4 regions of the Rhizobium sp. Leaf341 genome follow, and region 1 is predicted to be linked to each of the others. Evidence: predicted binding sites of a transcription regulator. Region 1 holds the regulator's gene; each other region holds the start of a gene.
The links. The regulator PhoB, encoded in region 1, activates phosphate uptake and scavenging genes when phosphate is short. The targets are predictions, from matches to a motif close to TGTCATNNANCTGTCAT.
Positions count from the first base shown of each region.

Region 2: a site for PhoB is predicted at 3,864-3,880, ahead of ASG03_RS00650 (DUF2794 domain-containing protein). Genes of this name have one in related genera too.
Region 3: a site for PhoB is predicted at 3,311-3,327, ahead of ASG03_RS13825 (alkaline phosphatase). Genes of this name have one in related genera too.
Region 4: a site for PhoB is predicted at 3,552-3,568, ahead of ASG03_RS17970 (DUF1045 domain-containing protein). Genes of this name have one in related genera too.

Region 1 is NZ_LMPE01000003.1:705,425-711,393, forward strand. Features, by position in the region: gene ASG03_RS04905 (Hsp33 family molecular chaperone) at 1-14, opposite strand, end outside; gene argF (ornithine carbamoyltransferase) at 222-1,139, opposite strand; gene ASG03_RS04915 (aspartate aminotransferase family protein) at 1,251-2,450, opposite strand; gene ASG03_RS04920 (GcrA family cell cycle regulator) at 2,888-3,454, shown strand; gene phoB (phosphate regulon transcriptional regulator PhoB) at 3,574-4,257, opposite strand; gene phoU (phosphate signaling complex protein PhoU) at 4,447-5,157, opposite strand; gene pstB (phosphate ABC transporter ATP-binding protein PstB) at 5,213-5,969, opposite strand, start outside.
Region 2 is NZ_LMPE01000002.1:134,742-140,710, forward strand. Features, by position in the region: gene acnA (aconitate hydratase AcnA) at 1-2,475, shown strand, start outside; gene ASG03_RS00645 (DUF1223 domain-containing protein) at 2,666-3,475, shown strand; gene ASG03_RS00650 (DUF2794 domain-containing protein) at 3,900-4,295, shown strand; gene ASG03_RS00655 (GNAT family N-acetyltransferase) at 4,435-4,992, opposite strand; gene ASG03_RS00660 (Bax inhibitor-1/YccA family protein) at 5,171-5,908, opposite strand.
Region 3 is NZ_LMPE01000012.1:184,726-190,694, reverse strand. Features, by position in the region: gene ASG03_RS13840 (FtsX-like permease family protein) at 1-198, opposite strand, end outside; gene ASG03_RS13835 (ABC transporter ATP-binding protein) at 195-878, opposite strand; gene ASG03_RS13830 (hypothetical protein) at 883-1,341, opposite strand; gene ASG03_RS13825 (alkaline phosphatase) at 1,490-3,256, opposite strand; gene ASG03_RS13820 (PepSY-associated TM helix domain-containing protein) at 3,505-4,917, opposite strand; gene ASG03_RS13815 (hypothetical protein) at 5,078-5,452, opposite strand; gene ASG03_RS13805 (GcvT family protein) at 5,697-5,969, opposite strand, start outside.
Region 4 is NZ_LMPE01000015.1:693,920-699,888, reverse strand. Features, by position in the region: gene ASG03_RS17990 (DEAD/DEAH box helicase) at 1-623, opposite strand, end outside; gene mnmD (tRNA (5-methylaminomethyl-2-thiouridine)(34)-methyltransferase MnmD) at 922-1,674, opposite strand; gene ASG03_RS17980 (NAD(P)/FAD-dependent oxidoreductase) at 1,713-2,900, shown strand; gene ASG03_RS17975 (PRC-barrel domain-containing protein) at 3,032-3,421, opposite strand; gene ASG03_RS17970 (DUF1045 domain-containing protein) at 3,606-4,412, shown strand; gene puuE (allantoinase PuuE) at 4,552-5,478, shown strand; gene uraD (2-oxo-4-hydroxy-4-carboxy-5-ureidoimidazoline decarboxylase) at 5,475-5,969, shown strand, end outside.

The DNA of each region.
Region 1 (5,969 bases):
CCTTTGTCCACCATGTCCATGCTCCTGATGCATGACCCGCCGCGGCGAGCCCGAACGCAGATGACGGCGCCCCGGACAGGTCCGGGTTTTGCACGCCACAACGCCATTCTATTGGATCGATATGAAATGCCAGCAAAAATCGTGACATTCCGCTTTGCACCTAGATCGGTGGCCGAATGCCGTTTTTCAAGGTTTTGACGATGCGCGTCGCAGGCAGGCTCTCAGAGCGCGCCCAGGCACCAGGCAAGGATCGACTTCTGGGCATGAAGGCGGTTTTCCGCCTCGTCGAACACCACGGACTGACGTCCGTCAATGACCTCGTCGGTCACTTCCTCGCCCCGATGCGCCGGCAGGCAGTGCATGAAGAGCGCGTTCTCGTCCGCCTTCGACATCAGCGCAGCATTGACCTGATAGGGCTGGAAGACGTTGTGTCCCCGGGCGCGATGCTCCTGGTTCATCGACACCCAGGTGTCCGTGACGACGCAATCGGCACCGGAGACCGTCTTTTCCGCGTCATGCGACAGGATCACGTTGCCGCCATTGTTGCGCGCCCAGTTGAGAATTTTGTCGTCGGGTTCGGAGCCGAGCGGCACCGCCATCTTCATCGTGTAGCCGAAACGCGCCGATCCCTCGATGAAGGAATGCAGCACGTTGTTGCCGTCGCCCGTCCAGGCAATGGTCTTGCCCTTTACCGGGCCGCTATGCTCTTCGAAAGTCATGATGTCGGCCATGATCTGGCAGGGATGCGTCGTGTCTGTCAGGGCATTGATGACCGGCACGGTCGCATGTTCGGCAAGCTCGAGCAGGCGGCTGTGGTCTGTCGTGCGGATCATGATGGCATCGACGTACCGAGAGAGAACCTTGGCCGTATCGCCGATCGTCTCGGCGCGACCGAGCTGCATTTCCGTGCCCGAAAGGAACAGCGTCTCGCCGCCGAGCTGGCGCATGCCGACGTCGAACGACACACGGGTTCGGGTGGAAGGCTTTTCGAAGATCATGGCGAGCATCTTGCCGGCCAGCGGCTTTTCCGCAGTCCCGGCCTTGGTCGCTGCCTTTCGCACCCGGGCATCATCGATGATGGAGCGCAGGTTCTCTGCCGACATGGCGGAGAGATCGAGGAAGTGGCGAGGTTCGGCCATGAAAATGCGGTGTCCTGTCCTTGTGCCCGGGGGCGGCTCCAAGGCGTTCTTGGAGCCTATGCCTTCTGCGCGGGCCGGCTGTCGGTAATCCTGATGTCGAAGGCGTCCAGATCACGCACGCGCGCGCTGTTTGACCGCCGTCAACGTTTCGCTGGCGCGTTCGATGCGGGCGAGACCCTCGCGGGCTTCGTCCGCGCTGGTGATCAGCGGCGGCAGCAGGCGGATGACGTTTTCCCCTGCGGGAACGGCCAGCATCTTCTCCGCCCGGATCGCCTTCAGCAGGTCGGCGGAGGGAACCGCCGCCTTGATGCCGAGCATGAGGCCTTCGCCGCGGATTTCCTCGATTACATCGGGGAAACGATCGGCAAGCGAGGCCAGCCCCTGACGGAAGACGAGTGCGACATCCCGCACATGCTCGAGAAACCCATCGCCGAGAACGACGTCCAGCACGGCATTGCCGATCGCCATGGCCAGCGGATTGCCGCCGTAGGTCGAACCATGCGTGCCCGCGACCATCCCCGAGGCGGCCTCTTCCGTGGCAAGGCAGGCGCCAAGCGGGAAGCCGCCGCCGATGCCCTTTGCGGCCGCGAGGATATCCGGAGATATGCCGGACCATTCATAGGCAAAGAGCTTGCCGGTTCGTCCGACGCCACACTGGACCTCATCGAAGATCAGCATCAGGCCGTGCTCGTCGCACAATGCGCGCAGCGCCTGCAGGAAGGCCTTGGGTGCCGGGCGTATCCCGCCCTCGCCCTGGATCGGCTCGATCAGGATCGCCGCGGTTTCCTCGGTGATCGCATCCTTGACGGCATCCAGGTCGGCAAAGGGGACCTGGACGAAGCCCGGTGCCTTGGGGCCGAAGCCTTCGAGATATTTCGCCTGGCCGCCGGCCGCGATCGTCGCGAGCGTGCGCCCGTGAAAGGCGCCCTCGAAGGTAATGACGTGGAAACGCTCCGGCCGGCCCTTGGAAAACTGGTAGCGGCGCGCCGTCTTGATGGCGCATTCCAGCGCTTCCGCACCGGAATTGGTGAAGAAGACCTTGTCCGCGAACGTGTTGTCGGTCAGACGCTTGGCGAGCTTTTCCTGCCCGGGAATCTCGTACAGATTGGAGAGATGCCAAACCTTTTCGGCCTGGTCCTTCAGCGCTGCGACGAGATGCGGATGCGCGTGGCCAAGGGAATTGACGGCGACACCTGCGGCGAAGTCGAGATAGCGCGACCCATCTTCCGCCACCAGCCAGACGCCCTCGCCGCGCTCGAAGCGCAGCGGCGCACGCATATAGGTCTCGTAAAGCGGGGTTGCCTCGGCCATCGTGCCTGTCTCCTCGTCCTGTCCGCACACTCTGCGGGGAAGGTTCGATCCGTTTTGCAGCGGCCGACAGCGCCGGCCCGAAATGAAAAATACCGCCCTGACGGCGGCGAGCGCACTATCGGTATTTCGGGTGCCGCTGTCAACAAAACTCCCGGAAAGACAGGCCTCGGATGCATTTTTCGAGCACGATGCTTTCCGGCAAAAAGGTCTTGCAAATATATCACGCGGCGACAGCAAGTTGGGGAAAACCCAAAAATCGATTCGGCGCGATTCCCGGGACTCTTGTCACGGAGTCACCCCGTCTCTACGTTACCAAGGAATTGCTAGACGCATGCGGCGGACCTAGTCACCAGAAGAGTCAAGGCGTTGCAGCTTCGGAGCCATCCGGAGCGCGGTGAGGGATTCGTCCTTTGGTACGGCCTGGAACGGAGACGACAATGAACTGGACTGACGAGCGGGTAGAGAGACTGAAGAAGCTCTGGGCCGAAGGGCTGAGCGCGAGCCAGATCGCGGCGCAGCTTGGTGGCGTCAGCCGCAACGCCGTCATCGGCAAGGTTCATCGCCTGTCGCTTCCGGGCCGCGCAAAGGCAGGCGGCGCCTCGCCGAGCGCAACCCGTCCCAAGCGCCCCGTCGTCGTTGCCCGTCCGGCAGCACCGGAAGCCGTGGTGGCGAGCACAGCCCCCCGCTCCGCCCCCCAGCGTTCGATGGCCCGCCCGGTCAGCGTGAACGTCATCGAAGATTCCGAAAGCGCATTCGCGCCGGAAACCGCACTGGCGGTAACGAACAGCGCAGGCAGCGCGACGGGCAGCAATGTCGTGGTGCCCATGTCCCGCAAGCTGGTGCTGACGCAGCTGACCGATCGCACCTGCAAGTGGCCGATCGGCGACCCGATGAAGGACGAATTCCACTTCTGCGGAAACGACTCCCCAGATAGCTCGCCCTACTGCACGTTCCACGCCAAGCTGGCCTATCAGCCCTCGGCCGAGCGCCGTCGCGCCCGATAAGAGAACGCCCTGCAGTCGGAACGCAAGAACGCCTTCTTCGCTCTGCGAGGAAGGCGTTTTCGCTTCAGGCCTCGGCCGGAGCACGCGCAGCGGGTAAGCAGCTTTGCTTCGCGACAGGCTCAGCTTTCCAGCGAGTAGCCCGCTCCGCGTACGGTGCGGATCACGTCCTGCATGTTGGAGAAGTTAAGCGCCTTGCGCAGGCGACCGACATGGACATCGACGGTGCGCTCGTCGACGTAGATATCGTGCCCCCAAACGCCATCGAGAAGCTGCGAGCGCGAGAAGACGCGGCCGGGCGACGACATGAAGAACTCGAGCAGACGAAATTCGGTCGGGCCGAGACGGACTTCCCGGGTCTTGCGGTGGACGCGGTGCGTCTCGCGGTCGAGCTCGATGTCGCCGCATTTCAAGAGCGACGACAGCACTTCCGGACGCGCGCGGCGGAGCATGGCTTTCACGCGGGCGATCAGTTCCGGCGTCGAGAACGGCTTGACGACATAATCATCGGCGCCGGTGGCAAGACCACGGACCCGCTCGCTTTCCTCGCCCCGTGCCGTCAGCATGATGATGGGAAGACGCTCCGTCTCGCTGCGCTGGCGAAGGCGCCGGCAGAGCTCGATGCCGGACACGCCGGGGAGCATCCAGTCGAGGATGAGCAGATCCGGCAGCCGTTCCTGCAAGCGAACCTCTGCCTCGTCGCCCCGATTGATGGTATCGACATCGAAACCTTCGGCCTCAAGATTGTACCGCAGCAGGACGCTCAGGGCTTCTTCATCTTCGACAACGGCTATTCTCGGCTGCATTTCTGGACTCCGTAGTGTCCTCGTCGCGTGACGAGGCCTTCGCCAGAACCCGAAGGCGGCGATCATCGTTGACAGTTCAGGCATTTCGGCAAGAGACCACCCTTCGGCCGCCATCCCCAACCTCGAGACAGCGACCGGTCTCAAGACCGAGGACGACGCCGCAGGATGGATTTCTCCCGCGCCGTTCGCTCAGGTGGAGAGTGCGCCGACAGTGTTCGACGAGTCGTCCTTCGGACGTTCGCCGAGCGGCTGCGCGCCGGTCGTCATGTAGTAGATCGTCTCAGCGATATTGGTCGCGTGGTCGCCGATGCGCTCGATGTTCTTGGCGCAGAACAGGAGATGCGTGCACGGGGTAATGTTGCGCGGATCCTCCATCATGTAGGTCAGGAGTTCGCGGAACAGCGAGGTGTAGATCGCGTCGATCTCGCCGTCTCGCTCCCGGATGGCCTTTGCCTTTTCCGCCGAGCGGGAGGCGTAGACATCCAGGACTTCCTTCAGCTGCATCAGCGTCAGTTCGGCCAGATGCTCAATCCCCCGCGCCAACTGGCGCGGCAGACTGGCACTGGAGACCGCGATGACGCGCTTGGCGGTGTTCTTGCCAAGATCGCCGACACGCTCGAGGTCGGCCGCAATGCGGATCGACCCCATGATCTCGCGCAGGTCGGCCGCCATCGGCTGCCGCTTGGCGATCGTGATGATGGCCTTCTCGCCGATCTGGCGCTCGGCGTCATCGAGCACGACGTCGTCGGAAATCACCTTCTGGGCGAGACCCAGATCGGCGTTGACCAGGGCCCGCACGGATTCGGCCACCATCTGCTCGGCAAGGCCGCCCATCTCGGAGATACGGCGGCTGAGATATTTCAGGTCTTCGTCATAGACGGATACGATATGGGTTGCCATGGATCCTGTCCTTGGAGTTCGGTCACGGGCACTTGTCTATCGGTCGCACGACCGGTCAGCCGAAGCGTCCCATGATGTAATCCTGCGTGCGCTGGTCGTCGGGATTGGTGAACATCTTGTCGGTATCGTTCTCCTCGACGAGATTGCCGAGATGGAACATGGCGGTGCGCTGCGAGACGCGGGCTGCCTGCTGCATGGAATGCGTGACGATCACGATCGTGTAGTTGGCGCGCAGTTCGTGGATGAGCTCCTCGACCTTGGCGGTGGCAATCGGGTCGAGCGCCGAGCAGGGTTCGTCCATCAGAATGACCTCAGGACTGACGGCAACGGCGCGTGCGATGCAGAGACGCTGCTGCTGACCACCGGAGAGACCGGTGCCGGATTCGTGCAGGCGATCCTTCACCTCGTTCCAGAGGCCGGCCTTCTGCAGGCTCTGCTCGACAATGGCGTCGAGTTCGGCCTTGCTGCGGGCAAGACCGTGGATCTTCGGGCCGTAGGTCACGTTTTCATAGATCGACTTCGGAAACGGATTGGGTTTCTGGAAGACCATGCCGACGCGGGCGCGCAGTTCGACCACGTCGATCGAGGGATCGTAGATATCACCGTCATCGAGCGTGATCTTGCCGGTGACCCGGCAATGATCGATCGTATCGTTCATGCGGTTCAGCGTCCGCAGAAAGGTCGACTTGCCGCAGCCCGACGGGCCGATCAGCGCCGTGACCGTATTCTCGCGGATGTTGAGGTTCACGTCGAACAGCGCGCGCTTCTCGCCGTAATAGACCGACACATCCTTGCCGATCATCTTGTGAGGG
Region 2 (5,969 bases), on a different contig from region 1:
AACGACAAGGGCACAGCTGAAAACGAAATTGCCTACCGCCCGGCCCGCGTGCTGATGCAGGACTTCACCGGCGTTCCGGCCGTGGTCGATCTCGCAGCCATGCGCGACGCCATGGTGGCACTCGGTGGTGATCCCGAAAAGATCAACCCGTTGGTGCCCGTCGATCTGGTCATCGATCACTCCGTCATCGTTGACGAATTCGGCACGCCGAACGCCTTCGCCCGCAACGTCGAGCTCGAATACGAGCGCAACGGCGAGCGCTATCGCTTCCTCAAATGGGGGCAGCAGGCTTTCAAGAACTTCCGTGTCGTCCCCCCCGGCACCGGCATCTGTCATCAGGTCAATCTCGAATATCTCGGCCAGACGGTCTGGACCAGGGAAGAGGACGGCGAAACGGTCGCCTATCCCGACACCTGCGTCGGCACGGACAGCCACACCACGATGATCAACGGCCTCGGCGTTCTCGGCTGGGGCGTCGGCGGCATCGAAGCGGAAGCGGCGATGCTCGGCCAGCCGGTTTCCATGCTTCTGCCGGAAGTCATCGGCTTTAGGCTCACCGGCAAGGTGAAGGAAGGCGTGACCGCCACCGACCTCGTGCTGACCGTCGTCCAGATGCTGCGCAAAAAGGGCGTGGTGTCGAAGTTCGTCGAGTTCTTCGGCCCCGGCCTCGACTCGATGTCGCTTGCCGACCGTGCCACCATCGGCAACATGGGTCCGGAATATGGCGCGACGTGCGGCTTCTTCCCGGTCGATGGCGAAACCATCAACTACCTGACCATGTCCGGCCGCACCACGGACCGGATTGCCCTGGTGGAAGCCTATTCCAAGGCGCAGGGCATGTGGCGCAACGGCGACGGTGCGGAGCTCGTCTTCACCGATACGCTGGAACTCGACCTCGGCGATGTCGTGCCCTCCATGGCCGGCCCGAAGCGCCCCGAAGGCCGCATTCCGCTCGAAGGCATCGCGCCCGGCTTTGCCACGTCGCTTGAAGCGGACTACAAGAAGCCCGGCCAGCTGGAGAACCGCTACCCGGTGGAAGGTACGGATTACGACCTCGGGCACGGTGACGTGGCGATCGCCGCCATCACCTCCTGCACCAACACGTCGAATCCGTCCGTTCTGATCGCTGCCGGCCTTCTTGCCCGCAACGCGGTCGCCAAGGGCCTGAAAAGCGCGCCGTGGGTCAAGACCTCGCTTGCTCCGGGATCACAGGTCGTCGGCGAATATCTCGAGAAATCGGGTCTCCAGAAGGACCTCGATGCTCTCGGCTTCAACCTCGTCGGCTTCGGCTGCACGACCTGCATCGGCAATTCCGGTCCGCTGCCGGCACCGATCTCCAAGACCATCAACGACAAGGGCCTGATCACGGCCGGCGTCCTCTCGGGCAACCGCAACTTCGAAGGCCGGATCTCGCCGGACGTTCAGGCGAACTACCTGGCCTCGCCGCCGCTGGTCGTCGCCTACGCGCTCGCCGGTTCGGTCCAGAAGGACCTGACGACCGAGCCGCTCGGCACGGGTTCGGACGGTCAGCCGGTCTTCCTCAAGGATATCTGGCCGACCTCGCACGAGATCCAGGAATTCATCCTGAAATACGTGACGCGCGAGCTCTACGAGAGCAAGTATGCCGACGTGTTCAAGGGCGACGTCAACTGGCAGGGCGTTCAGGTTCCTGCGGGCCAGACCTATGCCTGGGACGATGATTCGACCTATGTGCAGAACCCGCCTTACTTTGTGGGCATGGGCAAATCGGGCTCCGGCATCTCTGACATCAAAGGCGCACGCATTCTCGGCCTCTTCGGCGACAAGATCACGACCGACCACATCTCTCCGGCTGGTTCGATCAAGGCAGCGTCGCCGGCTGGTGCTTACCTCACGGGCCATGGCGTCGGCGTTGCCGACTTCAACCAGTACGGCACGCGCCGCGGTAACCATGAAGTGATGATGCGCGGCACCTTCGCCAACATCCGGATCCGCAACCACATGCTCGGCCCGAACGGCAAGGAAGGTGGCTACACGTTCCACTATCCGTCGAAGGAAGAGATGTCGATCTACGACGCGGCCATGCAGTACAAGGAAGAGGGTGTCCCGCTCGTCATCTTCGCCGGTGGCGAATATGGCAACGGCTCCTCACGCGACTGGGCGGCCAAGGGTACCAACCTGCTCGGCGTCAAGGCGGTCATCGCCGAGAGCTTCGAGCGCATCCATCGCTCCAACCTCGTCGGAATGGGCGTCGTCCCCTTCGTCTTCGAGGCGGGGACCACCTGGGCTTCGCTCAACCTGAAGGGCGACGAGATCGTCACCATCGAGGGCCTGACGAATGTCCAGCCGCGCGAGAAGAGAACGGCCGTGATCACCTATGCTGACGGCACGGTGAAGAACATCCCGCTGATCTGCCGTATCGATACGCTGGACGAAGTCACCTACATGAACAATGGCGGCATTCTCCAGACGGTTCTGCGCGACCTCGCAGCCTGAGGCAGCGAGAGCTGGAAAATCGCGAAGGCCGGAACCTCGTTCCGGCCTTCTGCATGTTTGGCCCACCCCTCTCGTTATCGAAATTTCACTCCAACGTGACTTTGTGTTGAGGACGTCGCGGCGTATGAAGAACCGGTTTCCGGCTGCCGCAATCCTGCCCGAATTGGACTCTGCCCGAAGTGGAACCTGCATGCCCATCTCCCAGATGTTTCGTCGAAGCCTGATTGGCAGCCTGTTTGCGCTGGCGGCTTTTCCAGCGGCAGCGCAGGACGCACAACAACACGCGATGGCAGAAACGACGCAGGCGAGACAGGCAACCGGCGGGTTGGATGTCAAGCAGCCTGAGGGCGTGGTTGAACTCTTCACGAGTCAGGGCTGCGCTTCCTGTCCTCCGGCGGACGCGGCTCTGAAGCATCTGATCGACGACGGGTCGATCGTCGCCCTCTCCTATCACGTGGATTACTGGAACTATCTCGGCTGGGCGGACACGCTTGCATCAAAGGAAAACACAGCGCGCCAGTATGCCTATGCCAAGATGTTCGGCCGCAACGGCGTCTACACGCCCCAAGCCGTTCTGAATGGTCGCGACCAGGTCAATGGTGCCAACCTCTCCGGCATCAAGGGACGACTGATGGCGCTGAGCGGGGCCAATGAGGGCATGAAGGTGCCGATTTCGGCGGAACGCAAGAACGACGAGATCGACATCTCGATCGGGGAAGGCGACGGTAAGGCCAACGTCGTCATCGTCTATTTCAACCGCCAGAAGGTGGTGAACGTGGAAAAGGGCGAGAACGGCGGCAAGATGATGTCCTACTGGCACGCGGTGCGCGACATTCAGACGATCGGCATGTGGGACGGCAAGTCCGCGCGTTTCGTCCTGCCTGCCTCCGTGCTCGACCAGGAAAAGGACAGTGGCTGCGCCGTCCTTCTGCAGCGGATGAAAGACGCGGAAACGCCTGGCGCTATTGTCGGTGCGGCCACCCTGATGGCCTCGCAATAGTCTTCAAAGGCCGCAGCGTCGGCCAGTGAAGTACCCGGTCCGGCATATCGAGGGCTGGGGGCTGAGGGTTTCGATAGCACCGGACCGGGAGGTCAGGCGGCACCGGCCTAAGGCCGATCCCGACGTGACCATCTGTGGCTACCCTTGCCGAAGGTCGGCACGGCAGCACAGAGACCGGACCGGGGAAACAAGATACGCGTTCGACCGGTCGGGACACACGCCGCGCTTCGCAAATCGAAGCAGCAGCGGCCGACGAGTTTAACCGTGTAATTCGGGCGCCTCTTTGGCCGCAATGCGGCAATGCACAATAAAGCTGTCGCTACGATAGAGATGGTTCCGCGCGCCGCGCTGCCATTCCGGCTTGATTTTCAGCCGCACTCGGGCAAACTGTTACCGTTCTGTCATAACAAAAGGCCGGATGTGCATGACCGATCAGACGGATTTGCAAGGCCGCCAGGCTCTTGCGCCATCGGAAAACGTGGTCGTCGATCTCAATGAGTACCGCCACGTCAAAGACCCGCTTCCCGTAACGTTTCATCGCAGAGAGCTCGACCAGATTCTCTGGGTGTATGGCCGCATGGTCGGAGAAGGCGAGTGGCGGGACTACGCGCTGGACCATATGCGCGACAAGGCGGTCTTCTCCGTCTTCAAGAGATCCGGCGAAATGCCGCTTTACCGGGTGGAAAAGGTGCCGAAGCTTGCCGCCAAGCAGGGAGCTTATGCCGTGGTCAATACCCACGGTATGATCCTGAAACGCGGGCATGAGCTGCCGCAAGTTCTCAAGGTCTTCGACAAGCTGCTGAAGGTCGTGAAGAGCTGAACCCTCGGCAGATCTGCATTGTCTCCTGAGGCATGTCACCTGAAAGGGTGCAGCGGTTTCGGGAACGACATGCATCAAAACAAGACCTAAAAGCGCGTTGCGTGAATCCTCTTTCACGCAACGCACTTTAGAGATGCAGTCAGCCGGCGTAGAGGGTATCCGGATAGACGCCGTCGGCAGGGACCGTTTCGAGGCCATCGCCGAGCGCCAGTTGCATGAATGTGGTGTCGAGCCAGCGACCAAACTTGAAGCCGCTCCCCTTCATCGTGCCGCAATCGACAAAGCCGGTGGACCGGTGGACCGCGATGGAAGCTGGATGCGCACCGCCGATGACGGCCACCATCTGACGAAATCCGAGGTCGGTGCAGCGCGCAATCAGTTCGGTGAGGAGAGCTTTTCCAACGCCTTGCCCACGGGCTTGCGGCGCAAGATAGATCGAGTCCTCGACCAGGAACCGATAGGCACTGCGCGTGCGGAACGCGGAAGCGTAGGCATAGCCGATGACGGTTCCGTCCGTGTCTTCCGCAACGATATAGGGATAGCTGTTGCCTGTAATCGTGGAAAAGCGCGTTGTCATCTCCGCCTGATCCGGAACGGCGATCTCGTAGGTGGCGACGCCGTTGCGCACCGATTCACTGTAGATGTCCGTAATTGCAGGGATATCGGCAAGGGTGGCATCGCGCAGCGTGAAGGGCATGGGAGCAATCTCGAAAACGGCAAAGGGGTCTTAGACGTCCCACCGTCCTTCCATATTCCCCCGGCCCGATCAAGGGAGCAGACGGAATGTTCGCAGCTTGTGCTTCAAGCAAAGCCTGCGAGACGAAAAAGGCGGCCGAAGCCGCCTTTCCAAAGTCCGTGTGAGAGACCGCTTATCCTCAGTTGCGGTTGCCGAGGAACCGCAGCATGAAGAGGAACAGGTTCACGAAGTCGAGATAGAGCGTGAGCGCGCCCATGATCGCCTTGCGGCCAGCAGCCTCGAAGCCGTCGCTTTCGAAGTACATTTCCTTGATGCGCTGCGTATCGTAAGCGGTCAGACCGGCGAAGATCAGCACGCCGATGACCGAAATGGCGAACTGCAGGGCAGACGACACGAAGAAGATGTTGACGATCGAGGCGATGATCAGGCCGAACAGGCCCATGACCAGGAACGAACCCATGGCCGACAGGCTACGTTTCGTCGTGTACCCGTAGAGCGACAATGCCCCGAAGGAAGCCGCGGTCACGAAGAACGTGCGCACGATGCTCTGTCCCGTGTAGATCAGCATGATCGACGACAGAGACAGGCCCATGAGCGCGGCGTAGACCCAGAATGTCGTCTGCGCGGCCGAAACACTCATCGAGTTGATCCGGAAGCTCAGGAACAGGACCATGCCGAACGGCGCCAGCATGATGACGTATTTCAGAGGGCTGAGATAGATCGCCTGGCCGAACGCGGTCAGCTGACCGTCGGCAAAGGCAAACTGGAAGGCAAGAAACGCGGCGACGCCGGTGATGGCCACGCCGAGTGCCATGAGATTGTAGACCCGCAGCATATAAGCGCGCAGGCCCTGGTCGACAGCAGCGTCAGCGCGCGCGCCAGCGGTTTGCATGCGAAAGTTTCTGGGATCAGACATTCTTATCCTCATATGAGCTCCAGATGACGGAGAGGTCGCTTTTCAACAGACCAGGCACCGC
Region 3 (5,969 bases), on a different contig from region 1:
GAGCACCAGCTGCGTCTCGCTCCCGGCGGCTCCGATCACGAGGTCGAAGGCATTGGCTGCGCGCGCGCTTCCGAGCCGAAGGGCGCGCTCCTGCAGAATCACGGAGACGGCCAGCGCCACGGCAACGGCCACAAGAAGGAGGATGGCAAGCGTTCCGGCCTTGTGGCGGCGGATATCGGCGAGGATGAACCCGATCATGGCGTCACCGCCCGGCTATCCTGCGTGATCTTCCCGCTCTGGAGCGTGATCCGCCGCGGCAGGCGCGCGATGAGCCCCGGATCGTGCGAGACCACGATCAGCGTTGCGCCGACCGCCCCGGTGAGACCGACCAGAAGGTCCGCGACGATTTGCCCGCTCGCCTCGTCAAGGCTGGCTGTCGGCTCGTCGGCAATGACGACGCCCGGTGCACGCACGAGCGCGCGCGCAAGAGCGACCCGCTGCATTTCGCCGCGCGACATCGTCTCGACCGCTTGGCTCGGCCGCTCGAGACCCGTGCTGGCCAGGAGATCGCGTGCCCGGCGCTTGACGGCCGCGGACGCCTCCGAAGCGAGGCGCGCCGGCAGCAGCACATTGTCGAGCGCCGACAAGCCGGGGAACAGATGGAAGTCCTGCATGACGAGCCCGACATGCGTCCCGCGCCATCGGTCGCGCCGATGCTCCGCAAGACCCGCGAGATCGGTGCCACTCCAATCGACCTGCCCCTCCCGGAGAGGCTCCAATCCTGAAATGACGTTCACGAAGGTGCTCTTGCCGGAGCCCGAAGCGCCCGTGACCGCAAGGATCTCGCCGGCACCGACCTCAAGATGCGGGATCGCAAGAACCGGTGCACCGAGGCCCGGATAGGAAACCGAGATATCCTTGAGGGTCAGGGACAGCATGGGCTCACACCGACCAGTATCGGGCGCTTCGAAGGCGCAGGCGGCTGACGAAGCCCGTCTCGGGGTCGGTCCACGTACCGACGTCGAGCATGCCGGAAACGGAGATCCGCGTCCCCGGCTGAACGAAGGTCTGTGCCGCGTCGAGATAGACAACCACGATATTGTCCGGCCAATCCGAGTCGGACGAGCAGAAGGGGCAGATCGACATGGGAATTTCGGTGAGGACGAAGAAGGTCGCCTCGGCCTTGAGGGGCGGCGCCATGAACCCGCTCATCGTCACGCTTTGCCCGTTCAGCCTTTTGACCGTATCGGAGAAGGTCAGACCCAGCACGCCGACGCTGCCATAGAGATCATCGAAGCCGACCTCCGTGGCAGCATGGGCCCGCGGCACTCTCGTCAGCACCGGCAAGGCGGCGAGCAGGCCAAGCAGGGTACGGCGTCGCATGGGCTTCGTCTTCGTCATCGCGTTTCCTCGAGCGGGCGGCGGACGCGCCCGACCATATCCATTTAAAGCAAGGCCGCCCCAACCTCGATCGACCGGCATGAACAGCGGCGAGGCCGTCCGGCAAGCCCATGCGCACCGGACGGCCGCGCCCAGGCCGGATCGCCGCTTATTTCGCCCCGATCTTGTCGGGTGCGCCGAGGGCGAGCGTGTCGGCAAGAACCCGGTAGATGTCGCTTTCTTCCAAATAGCCCTTGAACGCTTCGGCACCGGGACCGCTCGCCTGAAGCACGACGTCGTCCACGGCGTGGACGGCGCTTTCCGAGGCCCGCGGCAGATTGCCCTCGCGCAGAACGGCACCGGGGACGTCCTTGTAGGCCGGGTTGGCGACATACTCCTTCTTTTCATTCTGAACCGTCGGCTCGAACGGGCCTTCAAGCTTCGGACGGAACGTCTCGTAGTAATCCGGGAAATTGCTGGAGAAGACAGCAAGACGGCGCGTCGGGTCGACCTTGTCCGGATAACCGTCCCCGTCCTTGTCCTCGTAGTTCGGGAAGCCGGCATCGGCGTAGACGCCGACCTTCTGGCGCATCTCGGTGCCCGGCTTTTCGTCGTCGATCGTGCCGACGATGGACATGCCATGCGTGTGGTCGCCGGTGACGACGATCAGCGTTTCCGGGTTTTTTGCAGCGAAGTCGCGCGCGACGGCGACGGCCTTGTCGAACTCGATCGTCTCGTACAAGGCCCGGTCCCAGTCCATGGGGTGGGACATCTTGTCGATCGACGCGCCTTCCACCATCAGGAAGAACCCCTCCTGGTTCCGGGAGAGCTGGGTCAGCGCGGCGTTCGTCATGTCGACAAGGCCCGGCTGGTTGGGGAATTTGGAAACGGTTCCCTTCTTGAGGAAGTCCCGGTCGAGGACCGTATCCATGTTGCCTGTGTGGAACAGCCCGAGAAGCTTGGCCGCGTTCGTTCCGGAGGAGGCCGCAAGCTCCGTCTTGTCGGTCGCCAGCGCATAGCCGGCGTCCTTGAACAGCTGGATGTAATCCTTGTCGTCCTTGCGCTTGGAGCCCGGCGTTGCCTGCGGAAGGAAATAGGCGGAGCCGCCGCCGAGGATGACGTCCGGCTGAACGGCGTAGAACATGCCGACGATATCGGCCTTGTCGGCGCGTTTGCGCGTGTGGGCGACCACGGCGGCTGGTGTCGCATCCTCGATCTCGGCAGTCGACACGACACCGATCGCTTTCTTCGTGGTGCGGCGCAGGGCTTCCGCAATCGTCTCGACCTTGGGATCATCGAGGCTTGCCGGTGTCCGGTCGGCATAGACGCCGAGCGCGTTGACGGCGGTCTTGTGCCCCGTCATGTAGGCCGACATCGTATTGGCGCTGTCGGTCGCGATCGCATCCGTTGCCGACGTCCCCACGAAGGCCATGTGATCGAGATCGTCCATGGCGAGGCGACCGTTGGCTTTGCCCTCCGTCATGCCCTTGGACATGATGCGGGCGCCCGTCCGATGCGCGACGGACAGACCGTCGCCGAGAAGGAAGATCACGTTCTTCGCCTTGGGCTGGGCGATGGTGTCGTAGACCTCCCACGTCACCGATTTCGTTTCGCCGCCCGCCGTGACATCGACCTTGTAGCTGCCGGCCTTGAGGATCCGCGCCCCGCGCAGGATCAGGGCGGAACCGAGGACCTTGTCCTCCTTGCCCTTCTCTTCAGCCACGAACGCCGCAGCCGATCCGAGAGCTGCGACATAATCCTCCCCGTTGACCGTGATCTTCACGTCATCGGCCTTCACCACGCCGGGCAGCTCGACCTTGAAGTCGAAGGGCGATCCGGCAAGGATCGTTGCGCGCGAAAGCGGATAGACCGTCGTGGCCTGGGCCGTGCCGGCAAGAATGGTGGTTGCGACGAGCGCAGCAAGAAGGGTCCGCATGATAACCTCGTTCGGATCGCGTGAGACTGTTTGCGGCAGCCTTAACCGTCCTGTGTGACGGTGGGATGATGGTCAGGCCCCCTCGCTCGAGCCGAGCGATCGACGCGCCCCCCTTCGAGGTGCGCGTGCGCGCGGCGCCGGCGGCCATTCTGCCTGTTTGATCGTCGACATCGTGAAGCGGCGCGGCAATCTCCTTCGGCTGCCGCGTCGCTGCTATTCATCCGTCCGCAAGGTACGTGTCCCGAGCGTCAGGCGAATGTCCGCCTCAAGACGGGCACCCGTCGGATCACGAGGATGTCTAACCCGACCATGGCGACGATCAGCAGGCCCGAGAGCGGAAACATCACGCCGAAGACCACCGCCATGCCCCAGAGGACGCCGTAGACCCTGCGGCTCGTGGGATAGGGCGGCACGCCGAGGCGGCCGGCCGGCCGGCGCTTGAGCCACATCACGACGGCGGCCACCGAGGACAGGATGATCGCGAGGCACGTCGCCAGCATCAGGAGCTGGTTCACACGTCCGAACTGCTGGCCCATGTGGATGTTGATCCCGAACTCGGTGATCTTGGCGAGCGGACCGTAGTCGGCATAGCCGATATCGACCAGAGGTTTCCCACTATACTGATCGATATGAATCGTGCGTACCTTTGAAAGGTCGTCGGGAAAGACGGCCGTCGTGAAGACGCCGGTCGCGTCGTCTGGAAGCGTGACCTCGAACCCCGGTGCCAGGCCGCGCGCGTGTGCGATCTCTACGATCCTGTCGATGCCGAGAGGGGCGGCCTCCGCGCCCTTTCCCATCGGTTCCGCTGTCATCGTGCCATCGCCCGTCATGGGATGCGACATCGGCATCGGCGAGGCCTCCATCGTCCATCCGACGGTCTGCAGGGCATGCTGAGCGTGCTCGTTGGATGTCGGAACGGCATCCCAGAGCGCCGCGGGATACCCCGTGCCGGTCGCCACCGCCAGTTCCGTCAGCTTGCCGCCCCAGAAGGACGACCAGGGCAGGCCCGACAGCGCGAGGAAGGCGATCAGACCGCCGGCGACAGCCCCGGTGACGGCATGGGTGTCACGCCAGAACACGCGACGCGACGGTGTTCCCCGCACGCTCAGCACCCCGCCGGTCTGCCGCCGCGGCCACCAGAGATAAAACCCGGAGATGACGAGGATGATAGCGAATCCAGCCATCGCCTCGATGAGACGATTGGCATAGGGACCGAAATACTCAAGGCTGTGCAGCTTGCGCACCACCTCGTTGAATTCCTGTCGTTTCAACATCGTGGCGAGGATCGCGCCGGAATAGGGGTTCAGGAACACGTAGGCTGCGCCATCCGCCGTTTCGAGGGTGACGCGTGCCGAGGAGGTCGGACCGGCGGGAGGCCGGTAGGCCTTTACCCGCGCTGCCGGGACAGCCGTCTGCGCACGGCCGATGAGAGCGCTCGGCGCCTGTTGCGGCGTCGATTCCAGGGCGACGACTGTACGATGGGCGAAGGCCGAGTGGTCGATTTCGTCGCGGAAGAGATAGAGCGAACCGGTGACGGCCAGCAGGATCATGAAGGGAACGGCGATCAGGCCGGCATAGAAGTGCCATCGCCAGATGGCGCGGTAGAGGTCGACAGACGGAGCGGAATCGCCCGCCGGCCGCGATGGGGTGACATCAGTCATGGTCAATCCTCGAACGGGTGCGCAGATCGGCGCAGAACAGCGCGCGGATCGGCGGAAAAAGCGTGAAACCGAGACATCGGCCGGCGTGGAAACGCGCGCCGCGGCGGACGTCTTCAGCTCGGATGAGGCGGGCCGTCAGCCCGTCAGCTGCTTTTCCGGATCAGGCGGGCGGCCCTTGGGCGTCGTAGCGCCTGACATCCACAATGGCGGACAGCGGCGTGGCGACGTCGACGGGTTCGTCGATAAAGACAGAAAACCGGATCGGCAGGCCGGTATCGTCGACGGGTGCCAGAAGGGACTGCACGTGCACGCCGGCATGGCAGAGCGTGCTGCAGGGGCAATCCTGATGATGGCCATCGGCCGGGCGATGCGCGCCCTGTTCCGACACGCAGAGGACCGAGAGGGGATCCGGCGCCGCCATCGCGGCACTGGACCATCCAACGATCAGCGTCTGGATCGCAAAGGACAAAGCGAGCAGGACGCCGAAGAGCCCTCCCGTCTGCCTGTCTTCGATGATCCGGCGCAGAAATGTCATGCCTCAGGAATGACACACTCCATCTCGCCTGTCATCGCGACATTTTGGAGCAAGAGCGCGTGTTCTGGCGACTGCGGCGACGCATGTTGCTCGCGGCGAGCTTTGCCAGGACCGAGCCGCGCCAACCGCTTCCCGCCAGTATCGTGCCGCGCGATCGGCGCGGTCTTCCAACGGGTCGTTCTCCCGAAAAGGGCAGCCGCCTCGAACTGAAAGGCGGCCGCGCCGAGATCCGGCAAGCAGAGCCTCAGCTTCTCGGCTTGAGGTTCTCGGGGTCATAGAGCGGCTTGTAGCCCACAGCGACGATCTCGACCGGGTAGCTTTCGTTGAAGTACTCGACGGTCAGGGTTCGCCCGACGACGCAATGCGACTGCGGGATATAGGCGAGCGCAATGTTCTTGCCGATCGTCGGACCGTAGGCGATCGAGGTCGTGTAGGAGCGGCGACCGAGATCGTCGACCAGCACGGCGCCCGTTTCCGGATCGATGACCGGCAGCGATCCGACCGGATAACGCTTGAC
Region 4 (5,969 bases), on a different contig from region 1:
ACGCGCTTCGGATCGGTCAGATAGTCGCCGGCCAGATCGGCGATCGCCTTCGGCATGGTGGCCGAGAACAGCAGGGTCTGGCGGTTCTTCGGGACGAGCTTGGAGATCTTGCGCAGATCATGGATGAAGCCGAGGTCCAGCATTTGATCCGCTTCGTCGAGCACGAGATAGCGCGCCGTCGTCAGCGTCACGGCCTTGCGGTTGAGAAGATCGAGGAGGCGGCCGGGGGTGGCGACGAGAATTTCGACGCCGCGTTCCAGCTGCTGGGTCTGCTTGTTGATGGAAGCGCCGCCGACGACGAGGCCGATGCGCAACGGGCTCTTCTTGACGAAGACCTTCAGGTTGGCAGCGATCTGGTTCACCAGTTCGCGCGTCGGAGCAAGGATCAGGGCGCGCACGTTGCGCGGGTCGGCACGCTTGCCGTCGGCCAGCATGCGTTCGATCATCGGAAGACCAAAGGCGGCGGTCTTGCCGGTGCCGGTCTGTGCAAGGCCGATGAGGTCATGGCCTGCCATGACGAGCGGAATGGCTTCGGCCTGAATCGGCGTCGGCTTGGTGAAACCTTCCAGTGTGAGGTTCGCTACCATCTGCTCAGAGAGGCCAAGGGAAGTAAAATCGGTCAAAATCATGCCTTTCGGGGCGCCAAACGACAGGGGCCGGAACACCGCGTCCTGCGGTTCCGGGTCATCTGGTTTCAAGAACCCCGCGTGAAATGGGATCTTGGTGGGTTGAAAAAGCTGTCTGCGCTGCGGGTGCCGAATCTGGCACGGTCTCATAGGTGCGCTTAGCCTTCACGACGGATTGACAGAATCCGCTTGGCTCGCTCACGCGGCGGCCGGAAGGTGACGCTGGCCCTCATGTCGTTGTTTGCGGCCGAAAAGTCAAGCTGTCTTTTCGCAGGTGCGAGATATGCGCCGGTTTTCAGGGCGTGTCAGTGCGCAGGTCGGGCCGAACGCCGCGCAGCATTTCCCGCTTGCCGGCAAAGCCCTGACGGCGCTCCACCTGGAAGCCCGCGGCCTGCAGATTGCGTCGCACAAAACCGGCTGCGGCGTAGGTGGCAAAGGTCCCGCCGTCGGCCGTGTGGGCGTGGACGGCCGCCATCAGCTCCGCGGACCACATGTCTGGATTGCGCGAAGGCGCAAAGCCGTCAAGGTACCAGGCGTCGAACAGCGTGGGTGCGGCGCTGACCGTCTCCAGCGCAGGGCCGCAGACGATGGCGAGCGTGACGTCGCCCGACAGATCGAGGCGGATCGTGCCGGCCAGCGTCTGCGGCCATGCGGCGATCAGTGCCTCGCGCTCGTCCCGGATTTCCGGCCATGCGGAAAGGGCGCGGGCGATGTCTGCCGCGGTCATCGGAAAACGCTCGAAGGAGGTAAATGCAAGACGGGCGCCGGCGGGTTTCCGAACCAGGTTCCATTGGCGCCACGTCTCGCAGAAGTTAAGGCCGGTGCCGAAACCGAGTTCGCCGATCGAAAAATTTGGCGCGTTCTGCCAGCGTCCGGGCAGATCGTTGCCGTGCAGAAAGACATGGCCACATTCGAGACGACCGTCCGTGCGACAATAAAAATGATCGTCAAACTCCACGGAATACGGCATATCGCCGCTGTGCCAGTCGAGGGTCTGATGGCTGGGCGTTTCGAGATCGGCAGGCGTGGTCGTGTGGCGCGCGGTCATGGACATGCGATAATCAGCCCGGCGAGCAAGGTCAATCGATGGCGGACAGGAAGACGGATCTGGTCGTCATCGGCGGGGGCATCATGGGCCTCTGGACGGCGCTTAATGCCGCGCGTGCCGGGCTTGACGTGCTGGTGGTGGAGCGCGCCGCGATCGGGGCAGGCGCAAGCGGCGGCCTGCTCGGCGCCTTGATGCCGCACACGCCGGATCGCTGGAACGCCAAGAAGCAGTTCCAGTTCGACGCGCTGGTTTCGCTGGAGAGCGAGATCCGCAGGATGGAGGCGGAGACGGGCCTGTCTGCAGGCTACAGGCGCACGGGCCGTCTCATTCCACTGGCAAAACCGCATCTGCGAGGTATCGCGCTCGGGCAGGTTGCCGATGCCGACGCCAACTGGCGGACGGGGCCTGCCGCTTTGCATGCCGCTTTTGCCTGGAAGGTTCTCGATACCGCACCCGAACGCCTGTTCTCTCCCGATGCCGTCGTTGAAGGGGCTGTATTCGACGGGCTTGCGGCGCGGGTTTCACCGCGCGGTCTGCTGCTGCTTCTGGTCGCAATGCTCAGGCCGTTTCGTGGCGTGACGATCCGGGAGCAGTGCGCCGTGCGCAGCATCGATCCGCAGCGCGGGCAGGTGGTCTTATCCGACGGAAGCGTCGTCGACGCTGGGCATATCGTGCTGGCCGCAGGCGTCGACAGTTTCCGAATGGTCGATGCTCTGCCGCAAGCGGCAGGCGATAGCCCGCGGCCACCGAGCGGCAAAGGCGTCAAGGGGCAGGCGGCGCGGCTCGGGGTCGATCTCGATCCGGCCCTTCCAATCCTTTATTCGGACGGAGTCTACGTCATCGCACATGATGCCGGCGGCGTGGCGATCGGCAGCACAAGCGAAATGGACTTTGCCGATCCGCTCTCGACCGACCACCGGCTCGACGAACTCCTTGCAAAGGCGGAAAGACTGGTTCCCGCGCTGGCAGGGGCGCCGGTCCTCGAGCGCTGGGCGGGGCTTCGCCCCCGTGCCGTCGGACGCGATCCGATGGCAGGCCCGCACCCCGACCATCCGCGCCTGCATCTGATGACCGGCGGCTTCAAGATCAGTTTCGGCATTGCCCACCGACTGGCGCACGCCGTGGTGGAGGGCATCTGCGGCCGCTCGGCGGATGATGCGGGCGCCGTCGCGCTACCCGCATCGTTCCGCTGCGAACATCACTTGACGGCACCGCCGCGCACCTAAGTCTCGACCGGCGGGAGATGTTGAGAGCGGCATGATCGGGGGTCATCGATCCGACGCTGATGGCCAGGATGAAAAGGGCGCCGATCCGAGGAGGTGCACCCTTCTCCTTCGCCTTGGCAGGGAGATCGCGCCTACATCCAGTAGGGGGGCACGCCGTAATAGTCGAAGACCTGCCGCCCGTTCTCCCTGTTCCAGGCGTATTCGTCGTCGCTGCGGTATTTGGGTGCCTTCTCGACCTGCTCGCGGGTCAGTTCGGTCCGGTAGCCGCCGAGGTCCTCGTCGTAGCTGAGCTTTGCCCACGGAATCGGATAATGATCCTCGCCGATGCCGAGGAAGCCGCCAAAGCCCAGGACGGCATAGGCAACCTGGCCGGATCGTTTCCCGATGATCAGGCGCTCGATCGAACCGATCCGCTCGCCGTCCGCGCCGTAGACGCGTGTTCCTTCGACCTTGTCGCTTGCGATCAGATCCTGGGTTTCGACGATGCTTGCATCCTGCAGTTTCGAGCTGCCGCCCTGCATGCGGGGGCTGACGTCGTTCAGATTGGGGTTGTGATCGGTCACGTTCCGTCTCCTTTTCTGGCTCTGTCCGTTGATGAACGTCTGGGCAGGGGAGCGGGTTCCCCGGCTTTTGCGCGGGGAAACAGGCCGGCTTCGTCAGCCTGTCATGCAAATCACGTAGCGCAGGGACAGAACGAGGTTTCCCATGCGCTACGCCATCTGCTTCACACCGCCGATCCATGATCCGCTTTCCGTGGCTGCCGCCGACTGGCTGGGACGCAACGTCTATTCGGGCGATCTCTGCGAGCAACTTTCGGTCGCCGGATGCTCGGCGCAGGACATGGCCTACTACACCGCCGTTCCGCGCCGCTACGGTTTTCACGGGTCGATCAAGGCACCCTTCCATCTGGCGGAGGACAAGACCGAGTCGGCGCTGCTGAAAGCCATGATGCGGTTTGCAGGTGAGATCAGCCCGTTTGAAATTCCCGATCTCGAAGTCTCCTGGCTCGGCAGCGCCTTCGGGCTCAGCCCGCGCGTTCCCTGCGAGCCCATGACGCATTTGGCGGCGCAGGTCGTCCAAAGCTTCGACGAATTCCGGGCGCCGTTTACCGAACAGGACATTGCGCGGCTCGATGCCGACAAACTGACGGCAACGCAGTTTTCGAACCTGCACCGCTGGGGAGATCCGTTCGTGATGGAGGAGTACCGGTTCCATATGATGCTGACCGGGCCCATGACGGCCGGCATGCGCAAAAAGATGGAAGGCCCGGTGCGGACGCAGTTCGAGGCCGTGCTCGCGCAGCCCGTGAAAGTCGCAAGCCTCGCCCTGTTCATCGAACCCGGCGCCGGCGCACCCTTGCGCGTTCATTCCCAGCATCCGCTCGGCAAGCTTTCCCCCCACAAGCCGACGGGGCGTTTCGCCCCGCCGTCCGCGTCCGCGACCTCGGCTGCGACACCTGCGCGCGAAGTCCAGATGGCTCGGGCCATGCGCCGGTTGACGACAGGGGCGTGAGGCAGGGGCTACATTCGCCCGGTCGCGCCGGATCTGACGAGCCTCCTTCCGGCTGACCGGTTTCGGCTGTCGATATCGATCTTTATGCCTCGACTTTCCGGCTTCGGATGGTACCGTTCGGCGACAAAGAGGGTTCGACATGACTTTTTCGACACCGCGCGATCTCGTCGGCTATGGCCGAAATCCGCCGGAGGTGCACTGGCCCGGTGAGGCCCGGATCGCTGTTCAGTTCGTGGTCAATTATGAAGAAGGCGGCGAGAGCACGATCATGGACGGCGAGAAGGCCTCCGAATCGCTGCTGTCGGAGATCGTCGGAGCGCAGCCCTGGCCGGGGCAGCGCAATCTCAACATGGAGTCGATCTACGAGTACGGCTCGCGCGCCGGCTTCTGGCGGTTGTGGCGCCTGTTCACACGCCGCAACGTTCCTGTCACGGTCTACGGCGTGACACTGGCCATGGCGCGCAATCCCGACGCCGTCGCCGCCATGAAGGAGGCCGATTGGGAAATTGCCAGCCACGGCTATCGATGGCTCGAATACAAGGATTTTACGGAGGAGGAGGAGCGCCGCCACATCCAGGAAGCCGTGCGGCTGCACACGGAACTGACAGGATCGCATCCGCTCGGGCTCTATCAGGGCAAGCCTTCGGACAATACGCTGAAGCTTGTCATCGAGGACGGCGGCTTCCTTTATTCCTCGGACAGCTACGCGGACGAGTTGCCGTACTGGGTGCCGGGCAGGACGCCACAGACCCCGCACCTCATTATCCCCTACACGCTCGATGCCAATGACATGCGCTTTGCCACGCCGCAGGGGTTCAATTCCGGCGATCAGTTCTTCACCTACCTCAAGGACACGTTCGACGTGCTCTACGAGGAAGGTGCCGAGGGCAGCCCGAAGATGATGAATATCGGCCTTCACTGCCGCCTCGTCGGCCGCCCGGGACGGGCAGCGGCACTGGCGCGGTTTGTGGACTATGTGCTTTCGAAGGAGAAGGTCTGGATCGCCAGGCGAATCGACATCGCGCGCCACTGGCATGCGCACCACAAGCCTAAGGGTGACCTATGACCAACACTATGGACAGCACGGACGAGGCGGCCTTCGTCGCGAGGCTCGGCGGCATCTTCGAGCATTCCGCATGGGTCGCCGAAGAGGCGTTCGGCACTTTGGGCAGCGGGCCGATGACGGCACCGGCCGTGCATGCGGCCATGGTCCAGGCCTTCCGGGCCGCCTCGCCGGAGCAACGGCTGCAGGTGTTGCGTGCCCATCCCGATCTGGCGGGACGCCTGGCAATCGCCGGAGAGCTGACGGCCGACAGCAAGGCCGAACAGGCCTCGGCGGGGCTCGATCGTCTGACACCGGAGGAGCACGCCCGCTTTACCACCTACAACGCGATCTACACCGACAAGTTCGGCTTCCCCTTCATCATCGCCGTGCGCGGCAAGACGAAGGAGGATATCCTCGCGGCTTTCGAGGCTCGGCTGGACAACACGCCCGAGGAAGAATTCGCGACGGCCACGGCCGAGGTCGAAACCATCGCGCGGCTTCGGCTGGACGCG